Regions from separate parts of the Pseudomonas sp. Pdm06 genome, predicted to be linked through region 3. Evidence: predicted binding sites of a transcription regulator. Region 3 holds the regulator's gene; each other region holds the start of a gene.
What was found. Region 3 encodes FliA, which starts transcription of late flagellar genes. Its sites were predicted from a motif close to CTAAAGTTTNNNNNNNNNNNGCCGNTAA; they were not measured.
Positions count from the first base shown of each region.

Region 1 (5,305 bases), on a different contig from region 3:
TTATTGGCGGCGCGTTCGCCGACGTAGCGCGCGCCAGCACCGGCGTGCCAGGCGCCAAATTCGGCGGGGACGTTCAGGTGGTGGGTCAGGTAGAGGCTGGCGGTGTGTTTCGGAGCATCGGCGAGACGGTGACCTTCGTCATCCGGATCGTCGAGAATCTCCGTATGGGTGTAGGCGTAGGTACCGATCAGGTCCCAGCGGTCGGCCAGACGCCCGGTAATATCCAGCTCCAGGCCTTGGGAGCCGACTTTGCCGGCGGCTTCCGACAGAGTCACAGCGTTGACAGTGGTGGAAGTTACGACGTTCTTCTTTACGATGTCGAACAGCGCAAGGTTGATATTCAAACCCGGCAAAGGATCGTACTTGGCGCCGATTTCATAACTGCGGCCCTCTTCCGGATCGAAGGTATTGCCGGCGTCGTCTACTGTGTCATTTGGTTTGAACGACCGGCTGTAATTTCCGTACAGCGACAGGGTGTCGGTGGCTTTGTAGACCAGGCCGAGGAAGGGTACGAAGGCGTCACCGTTGTCATCGCGATTGACCTCGTAGTCACTACCAAGTCCCTGGTCGCTGTATTGATCGTAATGCTGATAACGCCCCCCCAATACCAAAATCCAGCGATCGTCGAGATGCCAGTTGTCCTTCAAATAGACAGAACTGGAATTCAACTGGTTGCGCAGATCGCTTTGAGTTGGGCTGATCACGCTGGGCTCAGCCAGACCGCCATAAACCGGCGATGTGATATCGAAACCAGCCTGAGCCTTTCCACGGTAGGTCTTGCCACGAAACTGATCGGACACTTGATTATCGACGCCAACCAACAGGTCATGGCGCTGGCCGAACAACTCCTGCTTACCGATGAAATCCCAACTGGCATAACGAGTTTCGTCGTCGTAATGAGCGCCATTGGCGGCTCGCTGAAAAACAGCGGTTTTCGACAGACTCGGCTGCGCAATCGAAAGACTGTACCGATCATTGTTCCAACCATAGGTAACCCGCGTTTTCCACGCGTCGCTCAACTCATACTCGAACCGCGCCGTCGCCGTTTCGCGAATCCCCACGCTCTTGGCCCAAGGCTCATCAAGACGCTTGTCGTAATCGATGTCAGCCGGATGCCCGTTGGTGAACACCGTGCCCCGGTCAAACGGATTGGAGTATTCGTTGTACTCATAACTCAGGTTCAACGAGGCCCGCTCACCCGTCCAAGCCAGGGACGGCGCCACCAGCGTGCTCTCATTGACCCCATAGTTGCGCCAGTAGTCCTCATGACCGCGCTCGGCAATCAGGCGATAAGCCAGGCCGGTATCGCCCAGCGGCCCGGTGGTGTCCAGGGCCATGGTGCCGCCGCCTTCGCTGTAGGCCGAGCCGCTCAGCGTGGTGCTTTGGGTGTATTCCGGTTTCTTGCTGATGACGTTGATCAGGCCGCCGGGCTCCAGCGCGCCATACAGCATCGAGGCCGGGCCCTTGAGCACTTCGACGCGGTCGGTGGTGGCGCTGAAGTTGTGGCCCAGGTTCGAACGCACGCCGTCGCGCAGGATCGAGCCGTCGTCGTTGGTGCCAAACCCGCGTTTGACCAACGAGTCCCTCGAGCCGCCCAGGGTATTGCCCTGGCTGACGCCGCTGACGAACTTCATCGCGTCGTTCAGCGAGCGCACCTGGTAGTCCGCCAGGGTCTGCTGGGTCACCACGTTGATCGACTGCGCCTCTTCCTTGATCGGTACATCGCTCTTGCTCGCCGTGCTGGCTTGCGACGTCGTATAGCCCTCGTCCTGAGTGACACGACTGCCCTGGATATCCGTGGCCGGCAGTTCGACAGCGTCCTGCGCCCACAACGGGCTTGCAATGAAGCAGCAGGACAGAGTTGGCAACACACACTTGATGAAGACGTTGCGATTTGCGAGGGGGGTGGAACGATTCAAGACGCGCACTCATGGAAGGGACGTTAATGAGAGCAAATATACTTTGAGAATCATTCCCAGTAAATCTTTTGTATCAAGTGATGATCACCCCAACCCCCTGTGGGAGCGGGCTTGCACGCGAAAGCGGTGTGTCAGTGATATTGGATTAACCTGACACCACGCCTTCGCGAGCAAACCCGCCCCCACAGGGTGATATCAAATCGCCTCACCGCCCTAAAGCTTTGGCGCTCGCGGTCGAATGTATTCCATTAAGAGATTTTTTTGCCCAGGAGCAGCGGCATGCAGACGTTGAAGGACTTGTACGAGTCTATCGAAATGCAGTTTTTCGATACCCTCACCAAAAAACTCTCGAGTCTTTTCCTGTTGGTGCTGGTCAGTGGCTTGTTGTACTGGGTGGCCGTCAGCGCCCGCGCCGAGATCCTGCTGCTGTTGCGCAACGCACAGTTGGACGGTGCATTGCTGGGGCAGATCGAAGGCCGGCTCGACAGTCTTACCCATGCCCTGCTCTTCGGCGCGGTCCTGACGCTGGGCATGATCAGTTTCATGGTCTGGTATTTCCGCCACCTCATCGTGCGCCCCGTCACCGCCATGACCAAGGCCCTGGAAGAGATCGCCAACGGCGAAGGCGACCTGTCCAAGGACCTGCCGCTGGTGACCCACGACGAGATCCGCGTGTTGGCTGGCACCTGCAACCGATTCCTGGCCAAGCAGCGGGAGATCATCAGCAATGTCCAGGCGCTGACTGTGCACATCGCCGTCGAGTCGGCCCGCTCGCTGAAGAACATCAGCGACTCCAGTGACAGTGCCACCCACCAGGCCCGCTTCGCCAAGGAAGTGATGGACCAGAGCAACACCGCCGTGGGCCGCATCGAAGAAGTCTCGCGCCAGACCCAGGGCATCTCCAGCACCACCGCCCAGAACCTGAGCATGGCCCGCGACTCCTACGCCGAGCTACTGGAAGTAACCGGCAACATCAGTGAGATTTCCAGCAACCTCGGTGAATTTGCCACCTTGGTGAGCGCCTTGAACCAACGTTCCTCGAGCATCAAGTCGATTGTCGGGTTGATCCAGCAGATCTCTGCCCAGACCAACCTGCTGGCCCTCAATGCCGCCATCGAAGCCGCCCGGGCCGGCGAAAGTGGCCGTGGCTTCGCGGTGGTGGCCGATGAAGTGCGCACCTTGGCGCAGAATGTCAGCCGGGCCACCGACGATATCTCGCGCAACATCGACGCCATGCTCGAGGAAGTCAGCTCCACTCACGAGCAGACCACGCAGATCAGCCACAGCGCCCGGGAAACCCAGAAAGTGGTGGAGCGCGCCTCCGGCCATTTCGAAAGCATGATCGTCGATTTCGAATCCACCAACGGCAAGCTGGCGGACATCGCGACCCATATCCAGCAGTTCGCCGACAGCAACACCGGGATCAACGACCGGGTGACCCAGATTCATGCCGACAGCCAGTTGATCGACCAGCGCATGCAGCATTCGGCAACGGCCACCCGCGACCTCTCCGGCGTGGCCGAAAAGGTCCAGGCACTGCTGGGCCGGTTCGTGCTCGGCCACGGCAAGCTGGACGCCGCCATTACCCGCGCCAGCGAGTGCCGCGACACGCTCCAGGTCCGCCTGGAAACGCTGCAACGCGAAGGCCTGAACCTGTTCGATCAGAATTACCAACTGATTCCCGGTACCGATCCCAAACAGTACATGGCCAGCTACACCGAACGCTTTGCCCAGGTCTGCCAGGAAGAATGCGACAAACTCACCCGCAGCACGCCGGGGGGCAAGGTTTCGTTCATTGTCGACAGCAAGGGCTACTGCCCGGTGAACAACAGCTGGGTCTCCAAACCGCCAACCGGCGACCGGGCGGTGGATTTGCCGGTGTGCCGCAACAAGCGAATCTTCAACGACCCGATCGGCCTGCGAGCGGCGGGCAACGTCCAGCGCTTCCTGCTGCAGACCTACCTGCGCGATACCGGGGAAATCATGACCGAGATCGACGTACCGTTCTTCTTCGGCGGCCGCCATTGGGGCAACTTGCGGGTGGGCTTCGATGCGGCGGTGTTGTTGGCGGAGTGATCAACAGCGGAATCAAGCCAGACAACTACCCTGTGGCGAGGGAGCTTGCTCCCGCTCGGCTGCGCAGCAGTCGCAAAACCGGCTGATACGGTCGGCCTGAAGAACCGTCGGGGCCTGCTTCGCACGCCAGCGGGAGCAAGCTCCCTCGCCACAAGGGGATCTGTGGCGTAAGCAAATCCTGAGACCACCCCAAAAACAACTGTGGGAGCGGGCTTGCTCGCGAAAGCGGTGTGTCAGCCACATCAATGGCGACTGACCCGACGCCTTCGCGAGCAAGCCCGCTCCCACAGGGGGTTGGGTTTAGCTCAATTCAACAGCACTTGGGCCCACCCTTGCCACCGTAACGGGCCTCCTGGCGTTCGCGAAAGAACGCCTCGTAGTCCATCATCGGTTTGTCCGGGTGCTTGGTTTGCATGTGCTCGACGTAGTTGTCGTAGTCGGGCATGCCGACCATCAGGCGGGCGGCCTGACCGAGGTATTTACCGAGGCGACTCAAGTCATTGAACATCGTTGCAATCCTCTATCAAGCGTCCGGCACGGCCTGGAATGGCGCTTCTTTGTCCGTGCGTTCCTTGGTGCCCCAGGCGGCGATGCCGACCTTGAGCGCGTAGAACAGGATGCTGAAGACCACGAACAGGAACAACACCGTCAGCGTGGCGTTGGTGTAGGCGTTGAACACCACGTGCTGCATCTGCTCGATGCTCTTGGCAGGGGCCAGGACCTGGCCGGCCGCCAGGGCATCGTTGTATTTGCGCGCCAGGGCCAGGAAGCCGATCGCCGGGTTGGCGTCGAACAGCTTGATCAGGCCCGCCGTGGTAGTGCAGATCAACAGCCAGACCGCCGGCAGCATGGTCACCCAGACGTAGCGCTGGCGCTTCATCTTGATCAGCACCACAGTGGCGAGCATCAGGGCGATACCGGCCAGCATCTGGTTGGAGATGCCGAACAGCGGCCACAAGGTGTTGATGCCGCCCAGCGGATCGATCACGCCCTGGTACAGCAGGTAACCCCACAGCGCCACGCAGCCTGCGGTGGCGATCAGGTTGGCGGTCCAGGATTCGGTACGCTTGAGCGCAGGCACGAACGAGCCCAGCAGGTCCTGGAGCATGAACCGCCCGGCACGGGTGCCGGCGTCCACGGCCGTGAGGATGAACAGCGCTTCGAACAGGATCGCGAAGTGGTACCAGAACGCCATGGTGTTTTCACCCGGCAGCACCGAGTGCAGGATCTGCGCGATCCCCACCGCCAGGGTCGGCGCACCGCCGGCACGGGCCAGCACGGTGGTCTCACCGATGTCCTTGGCCACCGCT
Region 1 covers NZ_JACVAH010000002.1:746-6,050, reverse strand. Annotated here, with positions in the region: gene IB266_RS03245 (TonB-dependent siderophore receptor) at 1-1,880, opposite strand, end outside; gene IB266_RS03240 (methyl-accepting chemotaxis protein) at 2,199-3,995, shown strand; gene IB266_RS03235 (YbdD/YjiX family protein) at 4,306-4,503, opposite strand; partial or broken gene IB266_RS03230 (carbon starvation CstA family protein) at 4,519-5,305, opposite strand, start outside.
Region 1: a site for FliA is predicted at 2,133-2,160, ahead of IB266_RS03240 (methyl-accepting chemotaxis protein). Genes of this name have one in related genera too.

Region 2 (5,305 bases), on a different contig from region 3:
CAGAGCGTCGTCGAGGCGGACAGCGGCCGCAACGTCTTCAGCGACGAAGCGGGCGAACCGACGGCCGCGTTCCGGCATTTCATCGGGGGGCAACAGGCTTGCCTGGCGGATTTCACCGCGTTGTTCGCGCCGAACGTGAATTCCTACCAACGCCTGTGCCATCCGTTCGCCTCACCGAACAATGCCTGTTGGTCCCATGACAACCGTTCGGCCGGGCTGCGGATTCCCGCCAGTTCGCCAGTGGCCCGACGGGTCGAGAACCGCTTGCCCGGGGCCGATGCCAACCCCTACCTGGCGATTGCCGCCAGCCTGGCCGCCGGGTTGTACGGGATCGAACATCGCCTGGAGCCGAGCGCGGCGATCCAGGGCGAATTCGAAGTGCCGGATAATCTGTCGCTGCCATGTACCTTGCATGCCGCCCTGGAGCGTCTGAAGCGTAGTCATCTGGCGAAGGAACTGTTCGGCACGGAGTTCATCGAAGGCTACATCGCTTCCAAGACCCTGGAGCTGACCAGCTTCTTCGATGAAATCACGCCCTGGGAGCGACGTGTCCTGGCGGCCCAGGCATAAAGAACCGCTGCATTCGGGCTATCTTCAACGGATAGCCCTTACTCACCTCAAGGAGCCGCTCGGAACGCCGATGCGCCAAATCTGGAAACCTTTTCGAGCGCTTTATTTCGCCTCGCTGATGATGTTGATCGGCTCGGGCCTCTTGAGTACTTACCTGGCCTTGCGCCTGGCCGCCGACCATGTGGACAGCCTCTGGGTCGGTGCGCTGATGGCCGCCAACTACTTCGGCCTGGTGCTGGGCGGCAAGATCGGCCACCGGCTGATCGCCCGCGTCGGGCACATCCGCGCCTATTCGGCCTGCGCCGGGATCGTCGGGGCAGCGGTGCTGGGCCATGGCCTGGTGGACTGGCTGCCTGCGTGGATCGTGCTGCGGATGATTGTTGGCCTGGGCATGATGTGCCAGTACATGGTCATCGAGAGCTGGCTCAATGAGCAGGCCGATGCCAAGCAGCGTGGGGTGGTGTTCAGCGGCTACATGATCGCCTCGTACCTGGGGCTGGTGCTGGGGCAGTTGATCCTGGTCATGCACCCGGCCCTGGGCTTGGAGCTGCTGATGCTGGTGGCGCTGTGCTTCGCCCTGTGCCTGGTGCCGGTAACGCTGACCCGGCGAATTCACCCGGCGGCGCTGCATCCGGCGCCCATGGAGCCGCGTTTCTTCATCAAGCGTGTGCCGCAGTCGTTGAGCACGGTGTTGGGGTCGGGGCTGATCGTCGGCTCGTTCTATGGTTTGGCACCGCTGTACGCGTCCCAGCAGGGCCTGTCGACCGAGCAGGTCGGTTTGTTCATGGGGAGCTGCATCTTTGCCGGATTGTTGGTGCAGTGGCCGCTGGGCTGGCTCTCTGACCGCTACGACCGGGCGCTGCTGATCCGCTGCTTTGCGCTGGTCCTGACGATTTGTGCGCTGCCGTTGGCGATCCTTCCGGCGGTGCCGCTGGAGGTGCTGTTTGTCGCCGGGTTTTTCTGTTCGCTGGTGCAGTTCTGCCTGTATCCGCTGGCGGTGGCGTTTTCCAACGACCACGTCGAAGCGGATCGAAGGGTGTCCCTGACCGCGATGCTATTGGTGACCTATGGCGTTGGCGCCAGTATCGGGCCGCTGGTGGCGGGTGTGCTGATGAAGATGTTCGGTAGCCAGATGCTCTACGGCTTTTTTGCCTTCTTCGCCTTGGTGCTGGTGTGGCGGATCCGGCCGAAAGCGGTGACCAACCTGCATCAGGTCGATGACGCGCCACTGCATCACGTGGCGATGCCGGACAGCATGTCGAGTTCGCCTCTGGTGGCGTGCCTCGATCCACGGGTGGATGAACAAGTGGTGCAGGAGCAGATGCAGGCACCGGCCAGCCCGGAGATGGAGCCCGAGCCCGCCACTGAGAGCGCGGCTGAAGCTGACGCCGAGGCGCCTGAGGCCCCTAGCTTTACCCAGGCCAGGCCTTGAAACGGGCATAAAAAAACGGGCAGTCACCGCAAGGGACTGCCCGTTTTTTCATGACTCGACGATCAGAGGTCGTCTTTATCGAAGCGTCGGGCTTCACGCTGGAGCTGGTAGACGAACCGCTCGACCTGCCGTTGCACCAGGCCGCTGATGTTGTGGAAGCGTACGCCAGCGAAGGTGGTGTTGAATCTTTCTTCGAAATGCAGGTAACGCAGCTCGACCGGGGCGATCATGTTGCCAAACGGCAGGGCCGCGATGAAGCGCTCGTACACCTGGCCCAATTGCAGGCGTTCGGTGATGTCGCCGTCGAAACGCAGCTTGCAACCGGTGGCGGAAATGTCCAGCAGCTTGCCGTCCACGGGGGACTTGAGCTTGTCGCCGCCCAGTTCAACGCTCACCAGTTGGGCCAGTTTCAGGGCGGCGCGGAAGGCGTTGCGACGCTGGTGGTAGACCACTTCGTCGGGCAGGGCGCCGCGATAGCAGCGACCGTCGCTGGATTCATCGATGGTCAGTGGGCCCTTGCCATCCCAGGCGATGCGTACACCGTCATGGAAACCTTCGACGCGAAACGGCTCGCCGGCCAGCAGGAAACGCTCGCCGTCCCGGGGAATCATTTCATCCAGGGCGATGGAGTTGGTCTCGCGATCGACATTGACCAGATAGCTCTGGAAGCGCTGGGTACGTTCATGGAAGGTAATGATCAGCGGGTCATGGCTATCTTGCAGCATCCGCAGGTTGCCAGAAATTTCCAGGGGCGTGGTGAGGACCTTGGGGGGCTGCGGAGCGTCATCCGCGTTTGAGGCATTGAACACGGTGGGTCAATCTCCAGGCAAAATACGACTACGAATGGCCGGCATTTTGCCAGCATGTATCGCGCGTTGATAGAGCGAAGGCATTGTTCGTTTCATGCCTGGCTGAGCGGGCGGTGCTTGACCATTCTGGCCGTCGAACCGCTCGCGTCGTACAGCGTCGGGATCTCGCCACCGTTGAGAATGCGCAACTGGTTGGCGGTGGCGGCTTGCTGCATCAGGATCGACTGGCCGTTGCGGGTGTTGGTCGCCTGGCATTGGGCGAGCAGGTCGTTGAGCACTTTGCTCTGGGCCCGCAGCTGATCGCCGATGGTCGACTGGGCAGCCAACTGCTCAAGGCCGTCATGACTGGCGGGCAGGTTGAGGCTGGCGAGGATCTCGCTGCGCTTGCGGCCATGCTGGTCGAGCAAGATGATCAGTGCCTGTTTCTGCGCCAGGATGGTTTCCAGCAAAGGCATGTCACGACCGTGCAGGGCCACGGATTCGGCCTGCAATAACTCCAGCAATTGTTGCGCTGGAACGAAGTCGTCGATGATCAGTTGCAACAAATGAGTGTCGTGCATGGCTGGCCTTGGGTCTTAGCGTCCAAAAGCCTGGCGCAGGCGGCGGCCTAGCGCTGGGCTTCGAAGTTGAGCAGTTTGCTGGCTACGCGGTTGCTGTCGACTTTGTAGCTGCCATCGGCGATGGCTGCTTTCAACTCGGCCACGCGGGCGTTGTCGACGACAGGTTGATCGCGCAGCTTGTCAGTGAGCTTCTGCAACTGCTGAGCCTCATTGCTGAGGTGTACCGACTCCCCGTTGCTGACCTTTTCGGCTGGCGTGGACACCGGTGCGGATTTGTCGGATTCGACGGTTTCCTTGGCGGCGCTGGTACGCGTAGTGCCTGTCAGCGGTGAAGAGCTGTTTAAACGATTGAAATCGATGACCATGGTAAAAAACCTCTGGGTATTTGGACGCTTGCCATGTTTTCGGCCATCCCCAAAAAAACTTTAGGCTCATTTATTCAATGAACGTGCGCACGTCTGCGCTTGCCTTGGCGTAAGGCACAGTCTAGGGAACACCGGGATCAAGCGCCAGCTTTCTACCTCCTCTATCGGGTCATTACATCGCCACTTCCACTTGGCCTGGAGCCATCACTTGCGCCTTGATGACGCGTTGTGAGTTGAGGTTTTTTACCCGTATCTGTTCACGCATGCCGCCGTTGGACAGGGCCTCGCCGGGCATCCGCACGGCCAGTGAGCCGCTGCGGGCGGTGATGACCACCTGGTCGCCCTTGCGGACCACCTCGGCCTGTTCCAGGTGCACCAGCGTCACGACCTGATCGGCGACCATTGGTCGGACAAGTTTCTGCCCGATGGCCTGATCGACAGAGGTCAGGAAGCCCTGGGTGATCTGGCTGATGTCCCGTTCGCGCAACATCACGTCCTGGGGCTCGACGATGCCGGCCCGCTTGAGTGGACGCGTGGTGGTGACAATTTCCCGGAACAGGCGCACTTGAGCGGGCACGAACACCGTCCAGGGCGCGGCGCTGTCGCAGCGAACCTTCACCGTGACGCGGCCCAGGGGCCGGGCCGGGCTCTCCAGCGAAGCAGTCAATTCCTTGTCACACATGGGCATGCGCAGGCGCGGGTCGAGCTGGTTGACTTCGATTTCGTAACGACCTTCGGTTTGACTGGTTGCCAGGTAGTCTTCTACGGTGAATTCAAGAAAGCCCTGAGTGACGCCGATAAGGAGATCAGGCAAGGTAACCGGAGCCGCCGCAAGGGCAGGACCGCCCGAAGTGCACAGGCAGACAGCCAGCAGTGCACCGAGCCAGTGGCGGCAGTGAGTGGTCAGGCGTCGAGAAAATGTCGTTTGTGCGTTCATGCCGGTTCAATAGCAAGCCCCGTGCCGTTTAGTGATGAATGCGCGTCGGGCACATTAGCGTTAGGTAGGAGTCAGGGCATGGCGGGAGTAATGGATTCGGTGAACCAGCGCACTCAGCTGGTCGGTCAGAATCGCCTGGAGCTGTTGTTGTTCCGTCTCGACGGCCAACAGATGTACGGGATCAACGTATTCAAGGTCCGCGAGGTGCTGCAATGCCCCAAGCTGACCCTGATGCCCAAGTCCAGCCCCGTCGTGTGCGGTGTGGCCAATATCCGGGGTGCGACCATCCCGATTCTCGACCTGGCGATGGCGACCGGTTCCGGTCGGTTGCTGGACCAGAGCAATCCGTTCGTGATCATCACCGAGTACAACACCAAGACCCAGGGGTTCCTGGTGCGTTCGGTGGAGCGCATCGTCAACATGAACTGGGAAGAGATCCATCCGCCGCCCAAGGGCACCGGCCGCGATCACTACCTGACGGCTGTGACCCGGGTCGATAATCAGTTGGTGGAAATCATCGACGTGGAGAAGATCCTCGCCGAAGTGGCGCCCACGCCGGAAGCGATTTCTGCGGGTGTGGTGGACGCCGAGACCCAGCACAAGGCGATTTCGCTGCGGGTGCTGACCGTCGA
Region 2 covers NZ_JACVAH010000005.1:273,985-279,289, forward strand. Annotated here, with positions in the region: gene IB266_RS11255 (glutamine synthetase family protein) at 1-570, shown strand, start outside; gene IB266_RS11260 (MFS transporter) at 641-2,002, shown strand; gene IB266_RS11265 (flagellar brake protein) at 2,065-2,811, opposite strand; gene IB266_RS11270 (flagella synthesis protein FlgN) at 2,904-3,371, opposite strand; gene flgM (flagellar biosynthesis anti-sigma factor FlgM) at 3,419-3,736, opposite strand; gene flgA (flagellar basal body P-ring formation chaperone FlgA) at 3,909-4,673, opposite strand; gene IB266_RS11285 (chemotaxis protein CheV) at 4,752-5,305, shown strand, end outside.
Region 2: a site for FliA is predicted at 3,773-3,800, ahead of flgM (flagellar biosynthesis anti-sigma factor FlgM). Genes of this name have one in related genera too.

Region 3 (5,305 bases):
CCAGCGGGAAGGCGAAGGCCTGGTTGCCCAGCATCACCATCAAGGTCGGCATGATCGCCAAGGTCAACGGGACCTTGATGACGATCTTCGAGCCCTGGCCCTTGGTCGAGTAGATGTTGATCGAACCGTTGAGCTGGGAAATCTTGGTTTTCACCACGTCCATGCCCACGCCACGGCCCGACACGTCGGAAATCTCGGTCTTGGTCGAGAAACCCGGGGCGAAGATCAGGTTGTAGCACTCGGTGTCGCTCAGGCGGTCGGCGGCATCCTTGTCCATTACACCGCGTTTCACCGCGATGGAACGCAGCACGTTCGGGTCCATGCCTTTGCCGTCGTCGGAGATCGACAGCAGGATGTGGTCACCTTCCTGCTCGGCGGCCAGGATCACCTTGCCGCTGCGGACCTTGCCCGAGGCTTCGCGTTCTTCCGGCGACTCGATGCCGTGGTCGACCGCGTTGCGCACCAAGTGGACCAACGGGTCGGCCAGGGCCTCGACAAGGTTCTTGTCGAGGTCGGTCTCTTCACCCACCAGTTCCAGGTTGATTTCTTTCTTGAGCTGGCGAGCCAGGTCGCGAACCAGGCGCGGGAAGCGCCCGAAGACTTTCTTGATCGGCTGCATCCGGGTCTTCATGACCGCGGTCTGCAAGTCGGCCGTGACCACGTCGAGGTTCGACACGGCCTTGGACATGGCTTCGTCCTGGCTGTTGAGGCCCAGGCGCACCAGACGGTTACGCACCAACACCAGTTCGCCGACCATGTTCATGATCTCGTCCAGGCGTGCGGTGTCGACCCGAACGGTGGTCTCGGCTTCGCTGGCCGGTTTTTCCGCTGGCGCAGCCGCCGGAGCCCGGGCTGGCGCCGCGGCGGCGGCAGGTTTGGCGGGCTCGGCCTTGGGTTCCGGTGCCTTGGCAGCGGGTTTGGGCGCAGCCTTGGCCGCCGGTGCCGCCGCGGTGGCGGCAGGCGCGGCAGACGCCGTACCGACTTCGCTGAACTTGCCCTTGCCATGCAGCTCATCGAGCAGCGATTCGAATTCGTGGTCGCTGATCAGATCGCTGCCAGCGGCAGCGGCGGCAGGCTTGGCCGGGGTCGGCGCCGAAGCGATGGCCGAATCCAGTGCGTCAACGGCAAAGGTGCCCTTGCCATGCAACTGGTCGAGCAACGCTTCGAATTCGTCGTCGGTAATGTCGGAGCTGTCGCCCGCCGCTTTCGGTGCGGCCGGTGCCGTCGGCGGGACGACCGCATCCGGCGCGAACTGGCCCTTGCCGTGAAGCTGGTCGAGCAGCGACTCGAACTCGGCATCGGTGATTTCATCGCTGCCAGCCCCGGCGGCTTGCGCAGCAGGTGCGGCCTGAGCGGCCGGCGCCTCGGCCTGGGCCTTGACGGTATTCAGGGAGTCCAGCAGTTGTTCGAATTCGTTATCGGTGATGTCGCCCGATTCTTCAGCGACCGGTTCTTCAACCACCGCTTCGACAACCGGCGCCGCTTCGTCAGCCGATTGCGGCTCGGCCAGGCGTGCCAGCGCGGCGAGCAACTCAGGGGTGGCAGGGGTGATCGGCGAGCGCTCGCGCACTTCGCTGAACATGCTGTTGACCGCATCCAGCGCTTCGAGCACCACGTCCATCAATTCCGAGTCAACGCGACGCTCACCCTTGCGCAGGATGTCGAACACGTTCTCGGCAATGTGACAGCACTCCACCAGCTCGTTGAGCTGGAGGAAGCCGGCGCCTCCTTTTACAGTGTGGAAACCGCGAAAAATTGCATTGAGCAGATCCGCATCATCAGGTCGGCTTTCCAGCTCGACCAGCTGTTCGGACAGTTGCTCTAGAATCTCGCCGGCCTCAACCAGGAAATCCTGAAGGATCTCTTCATCGGCGCCGAAGCTCATTAATGGCTGCTCCTAAAACAGGGCTAAAACTCAGAATCCAAGGCTGGACAGCAAATCGTCCACATCGTCCTGACCGGACATAACGTCTTCTCTTTTATCGGCATGAATTTGCGGACCTTCACCCTGAGAGAGATGTTTTTGTGGATCTTTTTCAGCAAGCATCGCTTCACGGTCGTGTTCGATGCCTGCAAAGCGGTCGACCTGGCTAGCCATCAACACCAGTTTGAGCAGGTTGCTTTCCACTTCGGTGACCAACTGGGTCACACGCTTGATCACCTGGCCGGTCAGGTCTTGATAGTCCTGGGCCAGCAGAATGTCGTTGAGGTTGCTTGCCACGGCGCGGTTCTCGGTGCTGCTGCGCGTCAGGAAACCGTCGACCCGACGGGCCAGCTCCCGAAACTCTTCAGCACCGACTTCGCGACGCATGAACCGGCCCCAGTCGGTGCTCAAGGCCTGGGCCTCTTCGCTCAGGCCATTGACCAGCGGCGTTGCGCTTTCCACCAGGTCCATGGTGCGGTTGGCCGCGGCTTCGGTCAGCTTGACCACATACCCCAGGCGCTCGGTGGCGTCGGTGATCTGTGAGACTTCCTCGGCCTGCGGCATATGCGGGTCGATCTGGAAATTGACAATCGCACTGTGCAGTTCACGCGTGAGCTTGCCCACTTCCTGATACAGACCGCGGTCACGGGTCTGGTTGAGCTCATGGATCATTTGAACCGCATCGCCAAAGCGACCTTTCTCAAGGCTGTCGACCAGTTCGCGGGCATGTTTTTTCAGGGTCGATTCGAAATCGCCCATTGAAGATTCGTTGTCCATAGCTCCCCCGTGGCGCCGTTAACCGATGCGTTCGAAGATTTTTTCGATCTTCTCTTTCAACGCCTGGGCCGTGAAGGGTTTGACCACATAGCCGTTCACACCGGCCTGGGCCGCTTCGATGATCTGCTCGCGCTTGGCTTCGGCAGTGACCATCAACACCGGGAGATGCTTGAGTTTTTCGTCGGCACGCACCTGGCGCAGCAGGTCGATACCGGTCATGCCTGGCATGTTCCAGTCGGTGACCAGAAAATCGAAGTTGCCACTGTGCAACATCGGGAGCGCAGTGGTCCCGTCATCTGCTTCGGCCGTGTTGGTGAACCCAAGGTCACGCAACAGGTTTTTAATGATCCGCCGCATCGTTGAGAAGTCATCAACGATGAGGATTTTCATGTTCTTGTCCAATTCGACCTCCAAGCAGTCTTAAACGCGCCCAGCACCTGGACGCGCCATTTCAATCAATCCGGCACAACACTCGACAACGGTCTGGAGCACAACGGATGGAGACTGGCACAGCACCTGCCAGGCCAGCCTCGTCGCAGTGTCCCCACACTGCCTGTCAACGCGCTCGCCACTCCCCCAAACGCCCCCGCAAACGGGCCGCGCACTGGCTGTGTAACTGGCTGACCCGCGATTCGCTGACCCCCAGGACCTCACCGATTTCCTTGAGGTTCAGCTCTTCGTCGTAGTACAGCGCCAAGACCAGCCGCTCACGCTCCGGCAAATTGGCAATCGCATCCGCCAGCGCACTCTGGAAACGTTCATCTTCCAGGTCACGCGACGGCTCCATGTGAGCACTCGCGTTATCCTCGTGCAGCCCTTCGTGTTCGCCGTCCTGCAACAGGTCGTCGAAACTGAACAGGCGGCTGCCCAAGGTATCGTTCAAAATCCCGTAATAATCGTCGAGACTCAACTGGAGTTCGGCCGCAACTTCGTGATCTTTAGCGTCACGCCCGGTTTTAGCTTCAATTGCCCGAATCGCGTCACTGACCATGCGGGTATTGCGGTGCACCGAACGCGGCGCCCAATCGCCCTTGCGGACCTCATCGAGCATCGCCCCGCGAATGCGGATACCGGCATAGGTCTCGAAACTGGCACCTTTGCTGGCGTCGTATTTGTTCGACACTTCAAGCAGGCCGATCATGCCGGCCTGGATCAAGTCCTCGACCTGGACACTGGCCGGCAACCGCGCCAGCAAGTGGTAGGCAATACGCTTGACCAGTGGCGCATAACGCTCGATCAATTCGTACTGGGCGTCCCGTGCCGATTTTTTGTAGAGATGGTTGTAACCGCTGGCTGTCATAGCACGGGCCCTGCTGTTTGTTGCACAAGACGCTCGACGAAAAATTCCAGATGCCCGCGGGGGTTGGCCGGCAGTGGCCAGGTATCGACCTTCTGGGCGATCGCCTTGAACGCCAGCGCGCATTTGGAACGTGGAAAAGCTTCATAAACGGCGCGTTGCTTCTGGACGGCCTTGCGTACGCTTTCGTCGTACGGCACGGCGCCGACGTATTGTAGGGCGACGTCCAGGAAGCGATCGGTGACCTTGGTCAACTTGGCGAACAGGTTGCGCCCTTCCTGCGGGCTCTGGGCCATATTGGCCAGGACGCGGAAGCGGTTCATGCCATAGTCGCGGTTCAGCAGTTTGATCAGGGCGTAGGCGTCGGTGATGGACGTCGGTTCGTCGCAGACCACCAGCAGCACTTCCTGGGCGGCGCGGACGAAACTGACGACCGAGTCGCCGATGCCGGCCGCGGTGTCGATCACCAGCACATCGAGGTTGTCGCCGATGTCGCTGAAGGCCTGGATCAGGCCCGCGTGCTGGGCCGGGGTCAGGTGAACCATGCTCTGGGTGCCGGAGGCAGCCGGCACGATGCGAATCCCGCCAGGTCCCTGCAACAGCACGTCGCGCAGTTCGCAACGGCCCTCGATCACGTCCGCCAGGGTGCGTTTGGGGGTAAGTCCCAGCAGCACGTCGACGTTCGCCAGGCCCAGGTCGGCGTCCAGCAGCATGACCCGTCGGCCAAGCTCTGCCAGAGCCAGGGACAAGTTCACTGACACGTTAGTCTTCCCGACGCCACCTTTGCCGCCGGTCACCGCGATCACCTGTACGGGATGCATGCTGCCCATGTTCGTTCTTTACCTTGTCTTCTTAGACGGAGGCCACATTACTGGCTGCGCGTTCGCATAAGGAACAATGCATGGCAGACCATCGATGTAGGTACAAAAAATATTCATGATTACCTCAGCCGACCTGCTTGGTCGGGCTGTGGTAGATGTCAGCGAACATGTCAGCCATGGCTTCTTCGCTGGGTTCTTCCTGCATTTGCACACTCACGGCACGGCTGACCAGTTGATGACGGCGCGGCAGATGCAAATCATCCGGGATCCGCGGCCCATCGGTCAGGTAGGCCACCGGCAGTTCATGACCGATCGCCAGGCTCAACACCTCGCCCAGGCTTGCCGTTTCGTCCAGCTTAGTCAGGATGCAGCCAGCCAGTCCGCAGCGTTTGTAGCTGTGGTATGCGGCGGTTAGAACCTGTTTCTGGCTGGTGGTTGCCAACACGAGATAATTTTTTGACTTGATACCGCGTCCGGCCAGGCTTT
Region 3 covers NZ_JACVAH010000001.1:81,611-86,915, reverse strand. Annotated here, with positions in the region: gene IB266_RS00355 (chemotaxis protein CheA) at 1-1,885, opposite strand, end outside; gene IB266_RS00350 (protein phosphatase CheZ) at 1,916-2,701, opposite strand; gene IB266_RS00345 (chemotaxis response regulator CheY) at 2,720-3,091, opposite strand; gene fliA (RNA polymerase sigma factor FliA) at 3,258-4,001, opposite strand; gene fleN (flagellar synthesis regulator FleN) at 3,998-4,828, opposite strand; gene flhF (flagellar biosynthesis protein FlhF) at 4,944-5,305, opposite strand, start outside.

Region 4 (5,305 bases), on a different contig from region 3:
AGCTGAGGCGCTGGCGACCTGCGAGTCGCGGAACTGGCTGACAGCGGCGCGATAGGCTTTCATCGATTCGCTGGCTTGTTGCAGATTGGCGGCGTGCTGTTCCGGCAGTTTGCCCGGCAAGCTCTCAAGGTTTTTCAAGACGTTTTCGATAGCATCCAGCGCAGGCTGCTCGGCGTCGGCCTTACCGCTGTAGGTGTAGCCGCGGACTTGGTAACGCGCTTGCTGGATCAGTTTGCTCAGTTCAACCACGTTGTCGAATTGAGGGACGCTGTCGCCTTGTCGCAAGGCATTTTCGACGTCTGTCACTTTGGCGACAGCGTTGTCGGCGTTGGCGCCAAGCTTGGATCGGGCCGATTCGCGGTTCTGCGTCGCTTGGGTCAGGTCCACGAAGGCGCGTTTGTATTCATCGACGTTAGCCAGTTGCTGATTGAGCAACGCCTGGTCAGCCGGTCGCACAAACTGTTTGAGGGCCGCTTGTATGCTCTCTTGAAGCTTGCCCAAGAGCTCGTTGACGGCTGTTGGCCCTTGTTCGCCGCGCCGCATCTCGTAGTCGAGGCGGGCCACCCGCAGATCCTTGGCCGCCTCGTTGAGACTGGCGATGGACGCCTGTTTATCCGAGCGGCTGATCACACTGCTCAGACTGTTCCAGCCGGCGAAGGTGCTCAAGAGGGTCATGAGCAGTACCAGGCCAAAACCGAAACCCAGTTTGCGATTGACGCTTACGTTTCCCAGCTTTTCGGTTAGCCAACTGAACATGCTGATACTCCCGCGAACCTTTTTATAGGCCTTATGAGAGGAGTATCGACCATATGACGGGGTTCTGTAGAAATTAGGCGGGACTCTTGCGTGGCGCGAAGGCTTGCTCCTGCTCGGTTGCGAATGGGTCGCAAGTCTGTCCGTCGCCGATGGCCGCTGCGGGCCCAAGCGGGAGCAAGCTCCCTCGCCACCGGGGCGGTGTTCGCCGATCAGACCTTGAAGCGTCCCACCAGCGTCTGCAAATGAGCCCCCAGCCGCGCCAGTTCGGCACTGGAGGCGGCGGTTTCTTCGCTGGAGGCGGCAGTCTGTTCGGACACGTCGCGAACATTCAACACGCTGCGGTTGATCTCTTCGGCCACGGCGCTCTGTTGCTCGGCCGCGGCGGCGATCTGTTGGTTCATCGACTGGATCGCCGAGACGGTGCGGGTGATGTTTTCCAGTGAGCCACCGGCACGGCGGGTCAATTCGACGCTGCTGTCGGTCAGGCTGCGGCTGTTGTCCAGGCTGGTCGCGACCTGTTCGGTTCCGGTCTGCAGGCCAAGAACCAGTTGCTCGATCTCTTCAGTGGACTTCTGGGTGCGCTGGGCCAGGCTGCGCACCTCGTCGGCCACCACCGCAAACCCACGCCCGGCTTCACCGGCCCGGGCCGCCTCGATGGCCGCGTTGAGGGCCAGCAGGTTGGTTTGCTGGGCCACGGACTTGATCACGTCCAGGACGCTGCCGATCTTGTCGCTCTCGCGTTTGAGGTGGCCCATGGCTTCGGTGGAATTGCCCACCGCGCTGGAAAGACGCTCGATCTGGGCGATGGCTTCGCCCACGACTTTTTCGCCTTCGCGAGCCTGTTGGTCCGCGGCGGCCGTTGCTTCGCTCGCTTGTTCGGCATTGCGCGCCACTTCCTGCACGGTGGCGGTCATTTCGTGCATGGCGGTAGCGACCTGATCGGTTTCCACTTTCTGGCTGTTGACCCCGGCGCTGGTCTGTTCGGTCACGGCCGAGAGCTGTTCGGCGGCGCTGGCGATTTGCGTGACGCCGTCGCTGATGCCGCCGATCAATTGCCGCAGGCCCACGGTCATGCTCTGCATGGCCCGTTGCAGTTGGCCCAGTTCGTCGCGGCGCTCGGAGCTGAGGTTGTGGGTCAGGTCGCCTGCCGCCACGCGTTCGGCGACCTTGAGGGTCTGTTCCAGCGGGGTGACGATCTGCCGGGTGATCGCCAGGGCGGCGATCACCCCGAAGAAGAAGGCCAGGGCGGCGGCCGATGCCAGCAAAATCTTGGCTTCGCTGGCTTCATGGTCGCGCACGATGGTCTGGGACTGGGTGAGATTTCCGCTGGCCTCGCGTAGCACCACCCCTAAATCGGACATGCGCTTGATCGCGGCAGCGCTTGCGGTCTGGGCATCACGGAACTGGCCGACCACTGCACGATAAGTCTTGAACGATTCGTTGGCCTGTCGCAGGTTGGCGGCGTGTTCGTCTGGTAGTTGGGTCGGCAGGCTGGCGAGGGTTTTCAACGCGCTATCGATGGCATCCAGGGCAGGCTGTTCGGCGTCGGCCTGGCCGCTATAGGTGTAGCCGCGAACCTGATAGCGGGCTTGCTGGATGGCCTTGCTCAGGCTGACCACACTGTCGAATTGAGCAACGTCGGCGCTTTGCCGCATGGCGTTTTCAACGTTGGCGACACGGGCTACGGCGTTGTCGGCATTGGTGCCCAGTTTGCTGCGTGCATCCTCGCGACTGGCAATGGCGCGGGTCAAATCGGCGAAGGCAACCTTGTAGTCGGCGATAGCCCCCAGTTGTTTGTCGAGGAGCACCATGTCGGCTGGCTGTTCGATCGATTGACGGGCGGTTTGTAGCCCAGGCTCCAATTTTCCGAGCAGATCGTTGATTTCCCCTGGGCCCTTTTCACCGCGGGTCGAAAAATAGTCCATGCGCGCGGTACGCAGGTCCTTGGTCTGGTCGTTCAGGCTGGCAATGAGCCCGAGCATGTCACCGTGGGCAATCACGCGGCTCAGGCCGATCCATCCGGTGAAAGCGATCATCAAGGTCAAGAACAGCACCAGGCCGAAACCGAAGCCAAGTTTGCGATTGACGCCTACGTTACCTAGCCATTGGAACATGCTGATACTCCCTTGAAGGGCGGAACTGCTTTGTGTAAAGCACTATCGGCCCATAAAGGAATAACAGGAGAAATGAGTTAGATGCGTTTGGAATACCGTGGCAAACCAAAAGGATCAGAACAGCCGGGCGAGCAGCGCCGTAACCGCAGTCTCGACCCGCAGGATTCGCTCGCCCAGCTGAACCGGTTGCAGGCCGGCCTTGCCCAGCAGGTCGATCTCGTAGGGAATCCAACCGCCTTCGGGGCCGATGGCCAAGGTCACCGGTTCTGTTAGCGCTCGCGGGCAGGGCCGGTGGTTGCCAGGGTGGCCGACCAGGCCGAGGGTGCCATTCGCGATGGCCGGCAGGCGGTCCTCGACGAAGGGTTTGAAGCGTTTTTCGATGATGATTTCCGGCAGCACGCTGTCCCGGGCTTGTTCCAGGCCCAGGATCAGTTGCTCACGGATGGCCTCGGGCTCCAGGAACGGCGTCTGCCAAAAGCTCTTTTCCACGCGATAGCTGTTGACCAGCACCACCCGTGGCACGCCCATGGTGGCGACCGTCTGGAACACTCGCCTGAGCATTTTCGGACGCGGCAGCGCCAGCACCAGGGTCAACGGCAACTTGGCCGGTGGCGGTTGGTCGAGGGCCACTTGCAGTTCGGCCTCGCGAGCTTCCAGGCGCAGCACCTGGGCCGAGCCCATCAACCCACCGATGCGCCCGACCCGCAGGCTGTCACCGACGACACTGCGATGGACTTCCTGCATGTGGGTCAACCGGCGATCGCTGAGGATGACGCGGTCAGGCCCGATGAAATCGGCCTCTTCGAGCAGCAGCAGGTTCACGCTTGGGTCGCTGGCGGCTGATCGTTGTGGTCATCGACTGGCTGGTCCTCGGGTTCTTCTTCCCGGCGCTTGCGCACCAGCCCACCGAACAGGATGCCGATCTCGAACAGCAGCCACATCGGCACCGCCAGCAGGGTCTGGGAGAAAATGTCCGGCGGGGTCAGGATCATGCCGACCACAAAGCAGCCGATGATCACGTAGGGGCGGATTTTCTTCAGGTAGGCCACGTCGACCACGCCGATCCACACCAGCAGCACCACGGCCACGGGGATTTCGAACGCCACGCCGAAGGCGAAGAACAGCGTCATGACGAAATCCAGGTAGCTGCTGATGTCGGTCATCATCTCCACGCCCGCCGGGGTGGCGGCGGCGAAGAACTTGAAGATCAGCGGGAACACCAGGTAATAGGCGAAGGCCATGCCGGTGTAGAACAGCAGGATGCTGGACACCAACAGCGGCACGGCGATGCGCTTTTCATGCTTGTACAGGCCCGGTGCGATGAAGCCCCAGATCTGGTGCAGGATCACCGGGATCGCCAGGAACAGCGAGACCATCATGGTCAGTTTCAATGGCGTCAGGAACGGCGACGACACGTCGGTGGCGATCATTGTCGCGCCTACCGGCAGATACTGGCGCAGTGGCGTGGAGACGAATGTGTAGATCTGCTGGGTGAAGGAAAACAGCCCGGCGAAGATGATGAACACCGACGCGACGCAACGCAGCAGGCGGGTGCGCAACTCGGTGAGGTGCGATACCAGCGGCATCGGCTGGTCGTTTTCAGGAATATCGCTCATGGGGCTCGCGGCGGCAAAGTAGGATCGTTAGGCGCAGGGACGGCCGGGGGCGCTGTATCCGCGACCGTCGGTGTCACTGGCGCCGGTTCAGCCACCGGCGCGCCACCTTCTGGCGCTTGGGAAGCTACCGTCGGCTCGGCCACAGGCTGAACTGGCGTCGGTTCCTGCTGGGTGGGCGTGAAGATTTTCCGCGCCTCCTGCTCCAGGGACAGAATGTGTTCGTTGTGCAGTTGCCGACGGATGTCGTCGGCACCGATTTCACGTTCAACTTCCTGTTTGATCGCATTGAAGCTGCGCTTCAGGCGCCCGATCCAGAGACCGGCGGTGCGCGCAGCACCCGGCAGGCGCTCGGGGCCCAGCACCAGCAGGGCGACGAGGCCGACGAGCAGCAGTTCAGTGAAGCTGATCCCAAACATTAGTCAGTGCTCACGAGTCTTTGCGGATGGGCTCTTCGACTTTTTGGGCCTGCACGTCGATGGTATTCGGCGCATTCACAGGCTGAGTGGCCTGTGGGTGTACCGGTTGGGTCGGTTGTGCGGGCTGAGCCTGGTTTGTCGTCGGATCGGCCGCTTTCTCGTCATCGTTCATGGCCTTGCGAAAACCCTTGATCGACTCGCCGACATCGGTGCCGAGGTTCTTCAGTTTCTTGGTACCGAACACCAGCACCACGACGACCAGGATGACGACCCAGTGTTTCCAGTCAAAGATACCCATGTGGCTACTCCTCTCAAAAATTGATCAGGCGGACGGGCGCGAGGCTTTCTCGACGTGCCCGGACAGACCGAAGCGACGGTCCAGTTCATCCAGTACGGCCTGCGG
Region 4 covers NZ_JACVAH010000010.1:4,085-9,389, forward strand. Annotated here, with positions in the region: partial or broken gene IB266_RS31205 (methyl-accepting chemotaxis protein) at 1-756, opposite strand, end outside; gene IB266_RS17015 (methyl-accepting chemotaxis protein) at 966-2,870, opposite strand; gene IB266_RS17020 (16S rRNA (uracil(1498)-N(3))-methyltransferase) at 2,985-3,692, opposite strand; gene tatC (twin-arginine translocase subunit TatC) at 3,689-4,486, opposite strand; gene tatB (Sec-independent protein translocase protein TatB) at 4,483-4,902, opposite strand; gene IB266_RS17035 (twin-arginine translocase TatA/TatE family subunit) at 4,913-5,200, opposite strand; gene IB266_RS17040 (phosphoribosyl-ATP diphosphatase) at 5,225-5,305, opposite strand, start outside.
Region 4: a site for FliA is predicted at 2,913-2,940, ahead of IB266_RS17015 (methyl-accepting chemotaxis protein). Genes of this name have one in related genera too.